2 regions of the Nocardia sp. NPDC004604 genome follow, and region 2 is predicted to be linked to the other one. Evidence: riboswitches for the same ligand, from Rfam matches in the RefSeq annotation. Region 2 holds a riboswitch; the other holds the start of a gene.
The links. A riboswitch is a leader RNA that binds a small molecule or an ion and turns the genes downstream of it on or off. The one in region 2 is predicted to bind thiamine pyrophosphate.
Positions count from the first base shown of each region.

Region 1 (7,821 bases), on a different contig from region 2:
ATCGATATCGACGAGTTCGCCGAGCACGTCTTCGGCGTCGCGCTGGTGAACGATTGGTCCGCACGCGATATCCAGGCCTGGGAGTATCAGCCGCTCGGCCCCTTCCTCGGCAAATCCTTCGCGACGTCGCTGTCGGCCTGGGTCACCCCGCTGGCCGCGTTGGAGGAGGCCCGCATACCGCTGCCGGAGCAAGTGCCCCAGCCGCTGCCCTATCTGCGGGGCAGCCAGCCATGGGGATTCGATATCGATCTGGCCGTGCGCTGGAACGGCCAAACCGTCGCGCACCCACCGTATGCCCGGATGTACTGGTCACCGGCGCAGATGCTGGCGCATCTCACCGCGAACGGCGCCGCCACCCGCACCGGCGACCTCTACGCCTCGGGCACCATCTCCGGACCTTCCCCCGACCAGCGCGGTTCGTTCATCGAATTGTCCTGGGGCGGAGCCGAACCCCTCACGGTGAACGGCCTGCACCGCACCTTCCTCGAGGATGGCGACGAGGTGGTCATCACCGCCTCGGCCCCGGGTCCGAATTCGCATCGCATCGGCCTCGGCGAGGTCCGCGGTCGCATCTGGCATGCCCGCACCGCACCATAACGCGATCCCACGCGTGCATTGTCGGGTGCCACGAGGGCAGGTCGAGTGGCGCATAGCTCGTGGCGACCTCGCACACGGTACGGCCTACGAGGTAGCCAATGGTTATGCGGCAAAGTACCGAGGTGGCGGGGTGAGGGACTGCGTAGGTTTGCGGAGTGATGCGGTGGACGGGTGGCTGCGTCGACTCGGACGCCGGCATCGACTTTCAGTCCAGGCAGAACTCATTGCCCTCCGGGTCGGTGAGCACGATGTGACCAGCGTCCAAGCCGCCCGGCTCGGTACGGCTGAGTCGCGTTGCACCGATCGCGACGAGTCGGGTTGCCTCGGCTTCCAACGCGGTCATCCGTTCGTCGCCGGTCAGTCCGGGCGCGGCGCGGATATCCAGGTGTACACGGTTCTTCGCGGTCTTCGGTTCGGGCACCTTCTGGAAGAACAGCCGCGGCCCCGAGCCATCGGGATCGAGGATGGCCGACCGGTCGTTGTGATGCTCCGGCGGTACGCCCCAGGCAGTCAACGCGGTCGTCCAATCCGGAAAGCCCGCGGGCGGCGGTTGCAGGTGATAGCCCAACGCCTCCGCCCAGAACGTCGCCTGCGCACCGGGATCGGCGCAGTCGTACGTCACCTGGAACTCCTTGCCCATCACGGCTCCAATCTGTCGGCGACCTGTTCGGCCTGGATTCAACCGGCATCTTCGCACCGACCGCTGACAAACTCCGCGTGAGCGAATAAGTCGGGCCCGATCCGCACGTTCGGATCGGGCCCGCTCACGTCCATAAGTGCGGCAAGGTCACCGCCGCGGACGAAACTACGAGACCACGGGCAGGTACACCTGGGCGCCGTGGTCGGCGAACTCGGCGGACTTCTCCGCCATCCCCGCCTCGATCGCTTCGGTTTCCGAAAGTCCCTGGCGCGCGGCGTATTCCCGGACGTCCGCGGAAATGCGCATGGAGCAGAACTTCGGTCCGCACATGGAGCAGAAGTGGGCGGTCTTGGCGGGTTCGGCGGGCAGGGTTTCGTCGTGGTACTCGCGGGCGGTATCCGGGTCCAGCGACAGCGCGAATTGGTCGCGCCAGCGGAATTCGAAGCGCGCCTTGGACAACTCGTTGTCCCGGTCCTGGGCGTGCGGGTGGCCCTTGGCGAGGTCGGCGGCGTGGGCGGCGATCTTGTAGGTGATCACGCCGACCTTGACATCGTCCCGGTTGGGCAGACCCAGATGCTCCTTGGGGGTGACATAGCAGAGCATCGCGGTACCGGCCTGGGCGATGATCGCGGCACCGATGGCCGAGGTGATGTGGTCGTAGGCGGGCGCAATATCGGTGGCGAGCGGGCCGAGGGTGTAGAACGGCGCCTCCTCGCACAACTCCTCTTCCAGCCGCACGTTCTCCACGATCTTGTGCATCGGCACGTGCCCCGGACCCTCGATCATCACCTGCACGCCATGGGATTTCGCGATCTTGGTCAGCTCGCCGAGGGTGCGCAGCTCGGCGAACTGCGCCTCGTCATTGGCGTCGGCGATGGAGCCGGGACGCAGGCCGTCACCGAGGGAGAAGGTCACGTCGTAGCGCGCCAGGATCTCGCAGAGTTCGGCGAAGTTGGTGTACAGGAACGATTCCTGGTGGTGCGCCAAACACCATGCGGCCATGATGGATCCGCCGCGCGAGACGATGCCGGTGACCCGCTTGGCGGTCAGCGGCACATAGCGCAGCAGCACACCGGCGTGCACGGTCATATAGTCGACGCCCTGCTCGCACTGCTCGATCACGGTGTCGCGGTAGATCTCCCAGGTGAGTGCGGTCGGATCGCCGTTCACCTTCTCCAGCGCCTGATAGATCGGCACGGTGCCGACCGGGACCGGGGAGTTGCGCAGAATCCACTCGCGGGTCTCGTGGATGTTCTTGCCGGTGGACAGATCCATAATGGTGTCCGCGCCCCAGCGGGTGGCCCACACCATCTTCTCGACCTCCTCCGCGATCGAGGAGGAGACGGCCGAGTTGCCGATATTGGCATTGATCTTCACCAGGAACTTCTTGCCGATAATGGTCGGCTCCAGCTCCGGATGCTTGTGGTTGGCCGGGATGACGGCGCGGCCGGCGGCGACCTCGTCGCGCACGAGCTCGGCGCGCACGCCCTCGCGCGCGGCGATAAAACGCATCTCGGGGGTGATGATGCCCTGACGTGCCCAGGCCAGCTGGGTCGGCGGACCGTCGACCTCGGGCTCGGCCCAGCCGTCGCGCAGCTTGGGCAGCCCCGCGTCCAGGTCGATGGTCGCCGCCTCGTCGGTGTACGGGCCCGAGGTGTCATAGACGTCGAAGTGCTCGCCATTGGTCAGATTGATCCGACGCACCGGAATGCGCAGGTCATCGACCTGCTGGTAGTGCTTGACGCTGCCTTCGATCGGACCGGTGGTCACGGAGTCGACAGGAGCGGAGCCTGCGGAGCGACCCGCGGACGCAGTTGTGCCCATTTGATTTCCTCCCTACGCCAGCATTACCTGGTCAGGTTCATACGGTCGACGGCCCTGAACGCCCGAATTGGGCTAGCCGTCCTCTCAGCCCGCTGGTGCGAGCCCCCGTTGGGTGTGAAATTTTCCCGCCCGACGATACCTTTCCACGTCCGCATCCCGCCCGGCGATCGGAGGAACATACAGCGAAGCGCGGGACGGGCGAGGGCGCGCCGGTAGATTCGACAAGGTGAAATTCACCCTGGAGGTAGATCTGGATGTCCTGCCCGAGGGCGTCCGAGCACCTGCCGATCTCGCCGATGAGCTCGGTCGCATCCTGCGCTACTGGGGCGGCAACGTAAAGCACTACCAGCTGATCGAGGGCGACGGTTCGGCCATCTACAACTCCGGATACCGCGAGGTCGGCTCCTGGCAGATCAGCTGATTCTCAGTAGGACTGGAGTTCGATAAGTGCGCCTTCCGGATCGCGCAGATGCGCGGTCCGCAGATTCGGCCCCCACTCCGGACGATCCACCGCCCCGGCGACCAGCGTCGCGCCGTTGCGCAGACACAGCGCGACACCGGCGTCGACATCGGCCACTCGGCACACGAACATCACCGCGTCCTGCGCGGGCGCCGGGGTGACCGGCAGATCGGTGGTGCCAGCGACCTGGGCCATGGCAGCGCGGTCGAAGAGCACCAGGACTGCCTGGTCGTCCACATCCCAGTTCGCGTACGGGCCCGCGGCGGTGCCCTTGATCAGCTTCGCGCCGACCAGCTCCGGGAGGACGGCGCGGTAGAACTCGAAGCATTCGGCGAAGCGGGTGACGAGCAGTCTCGGGTACAGGGCGTCCACGATATCTCCTATTTAGTAGGTGCCCACCTATCGTAGGACCGGCCCTATAATTTGTCGCATGGAATTCGCGCGGGCCCTGCCGCCGAGCCTGCTCGGGCTCGACACCTACCTGCTGTCACGTGTCGGCAAGGTCGCGCGCGGCCGATTCGCCGAGCGGCTCGCGGCGCGCGGACTTCGGTTGTGGCATATGGCCGTACTCGCCGCGCTGGCTGATTTCGGCCCGCATGTGCAGCGCGATCTGGGGATCCGGCTCGATATCCATCCCAGCGATGTGGCGAAGATCGTCGATGAATTGGCCAGCGCCGGTCACGTCGAACGCACCCGCGATCCCGCCGATCGCCGCAGAATGTCGGTGCGGATCACCAGGTCCGGCCGGACGGCACTGCGGGCGCTGGACAAGGAGGCCGGGCAAGTGCGCGAGGAAATCCTCGCACCGCTCAGCCGGGAGGAACGAATCATGTTGTCGGACATGCTGCGTCGACTGTTCGAGCACACCCACCCGGACGCCGTCGCGGATTGACACCGGGCACCGGTACGCGTGGGGGCCCGGCCACAGTGGATTCAACCGGGATCGCGCCGCGACACGCGCCACCGCGGCACACGCGCCACCGCGGCCGATGGGCACTACGCCGACACCGCAGGCCCACAGGCACAACACCCACACCGCAGCCCCACAGGCACAACACCCGCCCGATCCCGGTGTGATCGAGCGGGCGTCGCACCGCATCAGACCGCGGTCTGCTTCTCCGACGCAACCGGTGCCGGCCCGCCTTGCGCAGCCGGTTCAACAGCCTTGCCGCGCAGCGGAACTTCCTCGATGAACCAGGAGATCACGAAGCCGAGCGCACAGATCACCGAGGCGGCCAGGAAGACATTCCCGACGCCGGAGGCAAAGGCGGCCAGATATCCGGGACCGTCGGCGGGCGCATGCCCCTGAAGTGCCCTGGTGAACAGGGATCCGAAGGCCGCGACACCGATTGATCCGCCGAGGGTGCGGAACAGGGTGACCGCGCCGGATGCCGCGCCGATATACGATATCTCCACGCTGTTCTGCGCGATGGCGGTGGACAGCTGCATCGAGAAGCCGAGTCCGGCTCCCATCAGCGCCATCGCGAATCCCGTTGCCAGCCGCCCGGTTTCGGCATCGACGGTGGCCAGCAGTACGGCACCCGCGGTGAGGAACACCCCGCCGAGAATGAAGAAGATCTTGTACTTTCCGGTGGCGGTCATCCGCTTGCCGACGATCTGGGACACGATGAGCAAGGGGATCATCATCGGCAGCAGCAGCAATCCGGAGTTGGCCGCCGAGGCACCCTGCACCGTCTGCTGGAACAGCGGCAGATACAGCACCGATCCGAACATGATCACGCCACCGACCAGAGCCGTCAGCGCGGCCAGGGTCAGATTGCGGGCACGGAAGATCTCCAGCGGAATCACCGGATCGGCGGCCCGGCGCTCGATGACGAGGAATGCGGCAAGAGCGGCCACCGCGAGCACGGCGAGTCCGATGATCCGGGCCGAGAGCCAGGCATAGTCGACACCGCCCCAGGTCGCGATCAGCACCAGCGCGGCGATCGCGACGGCGAGCGTGCAGATGCCCGTGTAGTCGATGGTCACCTTCCTGCGCGCGACCGGAAGCTCGAGCCGCCACCACGACCAGGCGAAGGCCACCAGGCCCAGCGGGATATTGATGTAGAAGGCCCACCGCCAGTCGAGTCCGTCGGTGATAACACCGCCGAGCAGCGGTCCGCCGATGGTGCCGATGGCCATCGTGGTGGCGGTCATGCCCTGGTACTTCCCGCGTTCGCGCGGCGGGACCAGCGCGCCGATGACGGCGAACGCGGTGACGGCGATACCGCCCGCGCCGAGCCCCTGCAGTGCGCGGAATCCGATCAGCGCCGACATCGACCACGATGCACCCGCCAGCACCGAACCGATCAGGAATACGCCGATAGCGCTGAGGAATACGGTCTTTCGGCTGTAGAGGTCGCCGAGCTTCGCCCATACCGGCGTCGAGATCGCCGATAGCAGGGTGTACGCGGTCACCACCCAGGCAACCTGGGACAGTCCGCCCAATTCACGCACGATCGTCGGCATCGCGGTGCCGACGATCGCGTTGTCCAGCATTGCCAGCAACATCGCCAGCAGCACCCCGGCCAGCACCAATCGGATCGATCGCGTTGGCGCGGTTCTCATTTCGGTCATTTCTGCGGACATGACCGCTCACCTCCTTCGGACTTGTCATCGGCAATCCCGAGCCGACCGATCCAGAAAAGCATAGCCGCTACAAAAGTACAACTGCTCCGACTTTGGTGCAGATAGCCAAATCGAGTAGGGTCGGCAATATGACCGCGACGACCGGACGCCGTGAGCGCAAGAAGGCCCAGACGCGCCAGGCCCTGGCCGACGCCGCGATGCAGCTGTTCACCGAACGCGGCTATGACAATGTCGGCGTCCGGGAGGTCGCCGAGGCGGCAGACGTATCACTGAGCACGCTGTTCAAACATTTCCCCAGCAAGGAATCGTTGGTCTTCGACCTGGACGCAGATGTCGAGGCCGATCTGGTCGCGGCCGTCCGCGATCGCCCCTCGGGACAACCGGTCATGCACGCGCTGCGCGACTATCTGATGCGCAGTCGCACCGCGCGCAGCGATGATCCCGGCATCGTCGCCTTCCATCGCCTCATCGACTCGACGCCAGCACTGCGCGAATACGCACACCAAATGCTGCTGCGGCACGAGTCCGCGCTGGCGGCCGCGATCGCCGAGGCGACCGGCAAACCGGATGGCGATCTCGCCGCCGCGGGATTGGCCCACTTCGCCCTGGAAAGCTCCAAAGTCGCCAGTACACGGGAGGATCCGCCGCGCGCGCTCCGGGAGCTGTTCGACCTGCTCGAACACGGCTGGGGCACGGACGCCGCAGGTCAGTGACTTCCGGTGACCCGAAATCCGTTGGGCACCAACCACATCGCAAGCACATTCAGTTCGCGACAATGCCCGCCGAAAGGCATGGCGTAGCAGCCGGTGCCACATCGAACGCGTGTCGCGCGGCGATACGCCGTTACGGAACGACCGACATCGAGCAGTAGGTCGGGCGAGGCGAGTTGACGGCGCCCAGCCGGAGCGCTCGACCGCAGAACCGCCGACGATCGAACCGATGGCCGGCCCGCCCCAGCCGCCGCGGACCAGATAGGGCGGACCGGCTCCGCATATTCCGACTCCACACCGACACGCTCCGAGTCAAGGCTCTGCACCTCCGCACTTGCGGCAGCAATCCCACAGACATCGTGCGCTCCGCTGATCCATCGGCATCCAGCCAGCATTCGTCGCATCTCAGCTAACGGAAAGCCACTGAGGCGATCAGGGGTAGCGGCAGAGGGAAATCCACGCATCGGCAGCAATCGGTTGACGCACAGATCTAGCGCTGCTAGATTCTCTATCAACGCTAAAACCAAGAACGGAAGCCATCATGATCACCACCGCCATTCAGGTCATCGCCATCGCCTCGGTCCTCGCGAACGCCGTCGTCTACGGCACCGACGCCTGCTTCGCGCTGATCACGCGTTCGGTGTACGACAAGCTGGACGACCGGACCGTGACCACCTCGGCTGGCTGGGGCCACTACTACGGCGATCGCCGGATGCCGATCGTCGGCATCGGCGGTGTGGTGACCGCCGTCGCGGCAACGCTGCTCGCGGCCATCGGCGGTCACGTCTCGGCGGCGATCGCGGCGGGTATTGCCGTCATCGCGCTGGTGACCTGGCTCGGGATCTATGTTCGGGTCGCGAAGCCGGTGAACACCCAGCAGACGGCCGCCGCGAAATCCGGCATCATCCCATCGAATGCGCGTGCGCTGCAGGATAAGTGGAACAGCGTCATCAACGGCCGGGTCGCCCTTCAGTTCATCGCCGTCGGCGCACTCTGCGCCG
Region 1 is NZ_JBEXLC010000029.1:21,483-29,303, reverse strand. Features, by position in the region: gene fahA (fumarylacetoacetase) at 1-597, shown strand, start outside; gene ABZW16_RS13470 (VOC family protein) at 803-1,237, opposite strand; gene thiC (phosphomethylpyrimidine synthase ThiC) at 1,403-3,061, opposite strand; TPP riboswitch at 3,054-3,180, opposite strand; gene ABZW16_RS13460 (hypothetical protein) at 3,288-3,482, shown strand; gene ABZW16_RS13455 (VOC family protein) at 3,486-3,893, opposite strand; gene ABZW16_RS13450 (MarR family transcriptional regulator) at 3,952-4,413, shown strand; gene ABZW16_RS13445 (MDR family MFS transporter) at 4,620-6,110, opposite strand; gene ABZW16_RS13440 (helix-turn-helix domain-containing protein) at 6,239-6,823, shown strand; gene ABZW16_RS13435 (DUF1772 domain-containing protein) at 7,362-7,821, shown strand, end outside.
Region 1: it holds a riboswitch for thiamine pyrophosphate, as region 2 does, so the genes downstream of both, thiC (phosphomethylpyrimidine synthase ThiC) here and ABZW16_RS22320 (cytosine permease) in region 2, are expected to answer to the same signal.

Region 2 (7,821 bases):
GTCGGCGCGCTGACGGTGCTGTTCGCGGTCTTCGTCATCGTCCAATTCGTCGCGTTGTTCGGTGGCGACGCCTATGTGCAGCGCACCACGAACTTGACCTACGCCGAATACGCACGCAGCGGATTCTGGCAGCTCTCGATCGTCACCGTGCTCACGCTGGCCGTCATCGCCCTGGTCTTGCGTTGGGCCGCACGGGACTGCGCTGCGGATCGGGCCTGGCTGCGGATCCTGCTCTGCGCGATCAGCGTGCTGTCACTGATCATCGTCGCCTCCGCGCTCGGCCGCATGTGGACCTACCAGCAGGCCTACGGTTTCACCGTCATGCGATTGCTGGTCGAGGTCTGCGAACTTTGGCTGGGCCTGGTCTACCTGCTGATGATCGCGGCCGCGCTCCGACTGAACGGCACCTGGGTGCCGCGCGCCGCCATCGGCACGGCCATGGCGACCCTGTTCGTCCTGTCCATCCTCAATCCGGAAGGCATTGTCGCGGAGCGGAATATCGATCGCTGGCAGCACGGAAAGAACCTCGACACGGCCTATCTGAGGGGGCTCTCACCCGATATCGTCCCGGCCGTCGAGCGACTTCCCGAACCGCAGCGCAGTGAAGTGCTCGGCGCGATCCGCCGTCGCCTCGAAGAAGATACGTGGCAGGGATGGAACCTGTCCCGCGCGAACGCCCGTTAGGTCGTGCTCATTGCGCGTCCCAGTCGTGCGCGAGACCGGAATGTCGCGTTGCGGCGGACGAATCACCCGGATTCGGCGCCCATCCTGCCCTGATCCTGCACGCTCGGTTCGGCTTCACCCCGGCCGAAGTGGTCGCCCCGGGCCCGGAAGGCGGTCCACGCCGAGCCTTTCGGCGAATGGTTCCACTTGGGCGATAGCGGATCTATGGTCACCGAGTATGGCGAGCCAAGACGTCGAGGGTCGCCCGTGCCTAATTGAGCGCGCGATGGACGGCGTCGGTCGGATCGGCGGCGAGTTGTGCTGCCGCTATGGGGTTTCCGGCGGCATCGTGGAGTTGCCAGCCACCGAGAGAGACGACGGGGATGCCATCGCGGTGGCGCGCGAAGGCGAGTTCGGAGAGGGTGCCCCAGGAGCCGCCGATCACGATGACGGCGTCGGCGGAGTGGATGAGGATGGCATTGCGGGCCTCGCCCATATTTGTGTAGAGGATGGCGGATAGGCCGGGGCAGGCGGCGGAGCGGTCGGTGTCGGGGCGGATACCGATGACGAGACCGCCCGCGCGGGCGGCACCCGCGGCCACCGCGGCCATGACGCCGGTGCCGCCGCCGCAGAGCACGGTGGCACCGGCGGTCGCGAGCAGTCGCCCGACCTCCTTGGCCCATCCGGCCTCGGTGTCGGTGCAGTCACGTGGTCCGCATACCGCGACCTGTAGGGGTGTGTGACCAGCCATGGCGTCGACGATAGTTGCGAGTGATCTGGTTCGGCGGGCACGCGCGCCGCGCATGAAGAAGTCAGTGCGCGCGCTCGGTGAGCAGCGTATCGAGTCGGGTCGCGAAGTCTTCGGCGGCGGAGTTGTATCCGACGTGGTCGCCCGCGAATTCCAGGATGTCGAGTCCGAGGCTTTCGCTGAGCACGGCGTTGGGCAGGGCGGGGAAGGTGTCCTTGGAGTCGTGACCGACGGCGAGGACCAGCTTGTCCGCCGCGGCGCGCAGCGCGTCGAGATCCGGTGTGTAGCGGATGTACTGACGCATTTCGTGCTCCATCCAGAACATCATGTTCTGCTGGATGCGCTCGGCCATCGCCGCGACCTCGGGGCTGGGTTCCTCGGTCGGGTCGTTTTGCGGCCGGTGCAGCCCGACACCCACTGCGAAGTGGGTCAATGCGGCGAGGTACCCCTCCGACTTGCTGATGCGATAGACCTCTTCGAAGAAGGCGAGCCACTTGTCGGCATCGGGGAGCACGGTGGCCAGCGGCGGTTCGTGTGCGATGAGGGTATGCACGAGTTCGGGATGGGCGGTGAGCAGTTCGAGTGCGACGATGGCGCCGGAACTGCTGCCGAGTACCGCGGCGGGCTGGTCGCCGAGGTGGGTGAGCAGGGCCGCGGCATCGGCGCCGTCGAGTTCGACGCGATGGTCGATCGCACCGTCCTCGGGACTGCGGGAGAAGCCGCGCCGATCGTAGGAGACCACGGTGTAGCGGTCGGCGAGTTGTTCGGCGATCTGGCCGAAGGTTCCGGCGTCGCCGTTGCCGCCGGGGATGAGCAGCAGCAGGGGACCGGTGCCGCGGATCTCGTAGTGGAGTGTGGCGCCGGGGACGGTGAGGGTGTGATCGGTAGGGACGTCCATGGGAAAGGCTCCTGGTAGGAAGGACAGTTGCCGCAGCGCTTCCCGGATGACGGGCAGTGCCGCGGTGGGCGGGTCGGTATCGACCCAACGGTCGATACCGACCTGCAGTGCCGTCGCCATGGCGCCGGCCATGATCCGCGGGAACATATCGGAATGCGGGTCGCGGCCGGTGCGTTCGGCAATGGCCGTCGCGATGGCCTCTTGGATGACGGCTTGCGCCTTGAGATATTCGCCCTGCAGTGCGGGCTCGGTGGTGATCAGCCGAATGCCGCGGATCCAGGCCGGATCGGGCAGTTCGTCATCGCGGAATTCGGCGAGTACCGCGTGAATGACGGCGGGCCACAGCGATTCGGCCGCCGGACGATCGTGCAGTCCGTCCGCGATCCGCCGTGCCCGATCCACCGCCACCGAACAGACGGCCTCGTATTTACTGGCGAAGTAGTTGTTGAATGTGCGTGGCGAGACGCCCGCCGCCGCCGCGATGTCCTCGACCAGCACATTGTCGAGCCCGTGCGCGACCGCCAGCCGCAGCGCCGCGAACCCCAGCGCCTCTCGAGTCGCCAGCTTCTTGCGTTCGCGCAACCCGAGTACGAATGCCACACCATTCACGATACGCAAACTTGCGGGGCACGCAAGATTGCGTGATCGGAAAGTTTTGCGTCGCAACGAGATCAACGACGCGTCAACCGCCATCGCATGAGATCAGCAGAGCCGCAATGGGCCCCAGCGAATTCGGCGTTGCTAGGCGGATTTACGCAATACCGCAAGCCGTCCGAGCAACCAGGCGACCACCACCGCGGCCAGGAACGACAACAGCGACGCACTCATCCACGCCTGCTTGGTGAAGTGCACCTTCTCCTGCACGTCCACCCAGAAGTGCGTCCACACGCCTGCGTCACCCGGGTTGATCAGCTGGTACACCGAAAGTCCCACCAGCCATGCGAAAACCATGCCCCAGCGCGAGGGGGCGTTCGCCTCGGTATTCCACTGTCCCTTCGCGCGCAGGAAGAAGTCCGCGACCAGGACCCCGAGCAGTGGCACGAACACCGATCCGATCAGACCCAGGAAACCGAAGTAGTTCGCCATATTCAGCCGCAGCGCCAACAGTGTGATCAGGACGCCGAGACCGATCGACAGCACGCGCCGATCGACCCGTGGCGCGAGGTTCTGGATCGAGACGGCCGTGGAGTACACATTCGCGAACGACTGGTCGGCCTCACGAAAGACGAAGATGAAGAAGAACACCGCGCCGAGGCTCACATTCAGGAACGGCGAGTACACCCCGCCGTCGCTGGAGGCGAGTGCCAGCGCGAACAGTCCCAATACATACGCGACGATCTGGGTGACCGCATACGCCCCACTGGCCGCGCCGAATGCTGCACCGGTGCTGCGGGAATGCCGGGTGTAGTCGGCGGCGACCGGGACCCAGGAGATGGACACGGCCAGCGCCGCGTCGGTGGCGATCCAGAACAGGTTCCAGTCGACGCCGAACGGCCCGTCGCCGGTGGGACCCGGGTTGGTGGTGAGGTCGGGCAGGCCGGCCCGCACGAACTGGATGTAGAACCAGATCAGCGCGATCACCACACCGGCGGTCACGAATCGGCGCAGCATCCGCACCGAGCCAAGGGGCCAGATCGTCAATACGGTCGTCAGCACTCCCGCGGCGACCACGTAAACCCAGTGCGGCCCACCGTGGAACAACTCCTCGGCCGCATCGCCGATGACGATCAGCTCGAAGGTGCCCCATCCGATCAGCTGGGCGATATTGAGCACCGTCGGCAGATAGCTGAGCTTGGCGCCGAACAGTCCGCGCAGCAACATCATTGCGGGTTTGCCGGTTTTCGCGCCCGGCACCGCGGCCAGGCCGAGCATGAGTCCGCCGACGACAGTTCCGATGATCATCGCGAGAATGCCTGCGGCGATGGAGATCTGGGCCGCGCCATCGGTATTCGGCGCGAGCACGGTGTAGGCGCCGGAGAAGGCGATCAGGCTGACGCCGAGGTTCGCCCAGAATGCGCTCTGATCCCAGAACGAGAGCACCTTCGGTGCGGGCTGGTCCAGGGTCAGCGGAGCTTCGCGCCGCTCGGATCGATCAAGGGTGGATGCAGACATCCCGGTACCGCTCTCCCTACGCCGGAATTACCCGGACAGGTTCATGCGGTCGGCGAAGCGTGGGGTCCGCCCTCTCAGCCCGGCCGTGCCCGAGCTCCCGCGCTGGGGTTTGTTCGGGCGAAATGTTACACCTGCCCGCGGCTGCGCCCGGCTCGGCCTTCGGACATTCCAGACAGGTTCCGCGGTCCGCCCACGAAAGCTGCGGAGAGCGTCCATACTGTCGCTACCGATCTGGTTATCGCCCGGTTATCTGCTGCTCATCGCCCGCCGACCCTGGAGTGAGACGCGCCATGATCCTGATCGCTGTGCATGAGACCGTACTGGCCCAAATCGACAATCCGACGCCGGAGGCCCCGCCCAACTCGGACAAGATTCTCCAGATGGTCCGCTACCTGACCTGGCTGGTGATGCTATCGGGCGTCTGCGGCATCACCTACGCGGGCGGGCGGTTCGCGTGGGAGAAGTGGAGCAATAACACCCTGGAGTCGCCGAAGATGCTCGCCGGAGCGATGCTCGGCGGCGTCATCGCATCCAGTGCGGGCACCATTATGAATACCCTGGTCGGCTGAAACCCGCTGCCGCGCTTGCTGGTTGCGCGAGGTCCGGGGTACGGGTGACGGTTGCTTTCGCGATGTGCGCGAAGGCGACCGCATCGTGGACCGCGGCGCCGCCCGGGTCATTGTTGAAGTAGACGAAGACGTCTTCGCGGTCCGACCAGGTGTCGGCCAGGCGGCGCGCCCAACTCGTGAGTGCTGTGCGGCCGTAGCGCGGTGGCGGTGTCGCGCGTCCGGAGTGCAGTCGCAGATAGCCCCAGTCCGTTGTGCGCCACAGCGGAGTGACCGGGCGGGAATCGGCGTCGGCCCAGCACAGCGCGGCACCGCATTCGGCAAGTACGGCACGGACTTCCGGAATCCACCAGGACTCGTGTCGGGGTTCGACGGTGACCCGCGTGTCGGTTGGAAAACAGCGCAGACAGGTGTCGAGCAGTGCCGGATCGGCGCGCAGCGTCGGTGGGAGTTGCAGCAGCACCGGGCCCAGCTTCGCGCCCAGTCCGGATGCGTGCTCCAACAGCCGCGCGACGGGTTCCTCGGGTTCGCGCAGCCGCTTGATATGGGTGAGAAAGCGACTGGCCTTGACCGCGAAACAGAATCCGGGCGGTGTCCGGTCCTGCCATGACGCGAAGGTTTCGGTGCTCGGCAGTCGATAGAAGACGCTGTTGCTCTCGACGGTCGCGAATCCCGCGGCGTAGAACTCCAGCCACAGCCGCTGCGGCAGTTCCGCCGGATACAGGACGCCGCGCCAGTCGTGGTACTGCCAACCCGAGGTGCCGACGAGCAGGGGCATATCTCCATCGAAGCACGCGCATCCCTTTCCCGGGACGGCTATATCAACTACGCTATGTAGTAGAAGATATCGGGAGGGTGCGATGCGGGCACAGTCGGTAGTCGAGCGTCGAATTGCGTTGGTGCAGTGGAGTTTTCTGCAGTGGGCTGTCTTCGTGCTCGGTGCGGTGCATATCGCGTGGGCGATCGCGGGGTGGATCGCCGAACCCAGTTTCGAACTCGGTGAACACGCTCCGGCGACACCGGTGCTCGGCATGGACTACAACGGCTGGCACGCGGTGGCCGGGCTATTGCTGTTCGGGCCCGCGCTGATAGCCGCGACCCGCAAATCGTGGTCGGCCTGGTACTGCGTGATCGCCGGGTCGGGTGGCGGAATTGCGGTCGGAGTGTGGGCGCTGTTCTCGCACCGTGTGCTGGTCTTCAGCTTCCCGAGCCATGTGACGGACGCGATCGAGCACCTGGTGACCGGCGCGACGCTATTGGCGCTGGTCGCCGTTCAGGCCATCCGCGACGGTGGACTGCGCCCGGTCTTCGGCATGTCTCAGTCTCAGTAACAGCCTTCGAGGGTTGCGGCGGCGAGGGTGTCGATGACATCGATGACATCGTTGTGCGCGTGCAGCGCGGCGCGTTGGCGGCGGGCACCGTTGCCGCGCGCCACGACCGCCTCGACGGTATCGGCGACGAAGTCCAGGTCGCCGGACTGCTCGAGTGCCGGGCTGACATAGTCGATCAACCGAGCGAGCAGTGTGCGGTTCGGAAAGGGACGCCCGGTCAGGGTGTCGAGGCCAGCGCCGTCCAGGCCGGACCGGGCGGCCTTCCAATACGCGGCGCGCAAGAGTTCTGCGGATACCCGCGGCGGGGGCCGCCGGTCCTGCTGTGCCATCACGACCCCGGCGCGAATCAGCGTGGCCAATAGCGCCGTCTCCTCGACGGTCGCCGGCACATCGCTGACGCGCACCTCGACGGTAGGAAATGTCGCCGAGGGCCGAACGTCCCAGTACACCATCGCGGTATCGAGAATGCTGCCGCTGGCCAGCATCATCTCGACCATATCGTCGTAGTCCGCGATGGAGTCGAAAAAGGGTGGGGGACCGGCGCTGGGCCAGCGTCGCCACATAATGCTGCGCCAACTGGCGTATCCGGTATCGGTGGCGCGGTAGATCGGGGAATTGGCCGTCAGTGCCAGCAATACCGGCAGCCAGGGTCGCAGATAATTCCCGACCTGCACGGCGGTTTCTCGATTCGGCACCCCGACATGTACATGGCAGCCGCATAATCCCTGCTCATGTGCGAGCATGCCGAAATTGCGCTCGATGCGCTGGTAGCGGGGGGTGTCGGTGACCGGAAAAGCGTCCGGCACGGCGGGCGGCACCGCGACGGCGAGCAGGCGCGCACCATGCTTTTCCGCGCAACCCGCGACAGCTGTGCGCAGTCGACGCAATTCATCGAGCAATTCCGAGGTCTGGGTGTGCACCGCGGTATTGGTTTCGACCTGACAGCGCGTCAGCTCCAACTGCAGATCGATCCCGATCTCGGCCGCGGCCGTCGCAACTTCGACATTGCGCGGGCTGGGGGCGCCACTGATCGGCTCCGCCAGCAGGAACTCCTCCTCCACGCCAACAGTCGGCGAGGCCGCGTCCATTCCTGGAGTTTACTGCGCGCGGTGTGCGCGTCGATCGCGATGGCCAGCGTCGATGAATTTCCGATATCCGGATCGTCCTACCGATATGGACGCAACCAATCTCGCAGACCTGTACGAGTTGCCGCCGCTCGACTGGGCCGATATTCGAAAACGGCTCGACGTCGGAATCGAACAAGGCCCTGGCAGCAATGGCCCGGACCGGCACACCTGCTGGCTGACCACGATCAACCCCGACGGCAGCCCGCATGTGACCGCTGTCGGCGCGCTGTGGGTCGAGGGCACCTTCTGGTTCGTGACCGGCGCACGCACGCGCAAGGGCCGCAATTTGGCCCGCGATCCGCGCTGTTCGGTGAGCGTATCGACCCGTGAGTTCGACCTGGTGCTCGATGGCACCGCAACCCAGGTCACCGACACC
Region 2 is NZ_JBEXLC010000061.1:26,209-34,029, reverse strand. Features, by position in the region: gene ABZW16_RS22335 (DUF4173 domain-containing protein) at 1-684, shown strand, start outside; gene ABZW16_RS22330 (LOG family protein) at 935-1,414, opposite strand; gene ABZW16_RS22325 (alpha/beta fold hydrolase) at 1,476-2,909, opposite strand; gene ABZW16_RS22320 (cytosine permease) at 3,051-4,421, opposite strand; TPP riboswitch at 4,416-4,532, opposite strand; gene ABZW16_RS22315 (hypothetical protein) at 4,712-4,990, shown strand; gene ABZW16_RS22310 (DUF72 domain-containing protein) at 4,968-5,765, opposite strand; gene ABZW16_RS22305 (DUF4383 domain-containing protein) at 5,848-6,318, shown strand; gene ABZW16_RS22300 (glutamate--cysteine ligase) at 6,312-7,406, opposite strand; gene ABZW16_RS22295 (pyridoxamine 5'-phosphate oxidase family protein) at 7,492-7,821, shown strand, end outside.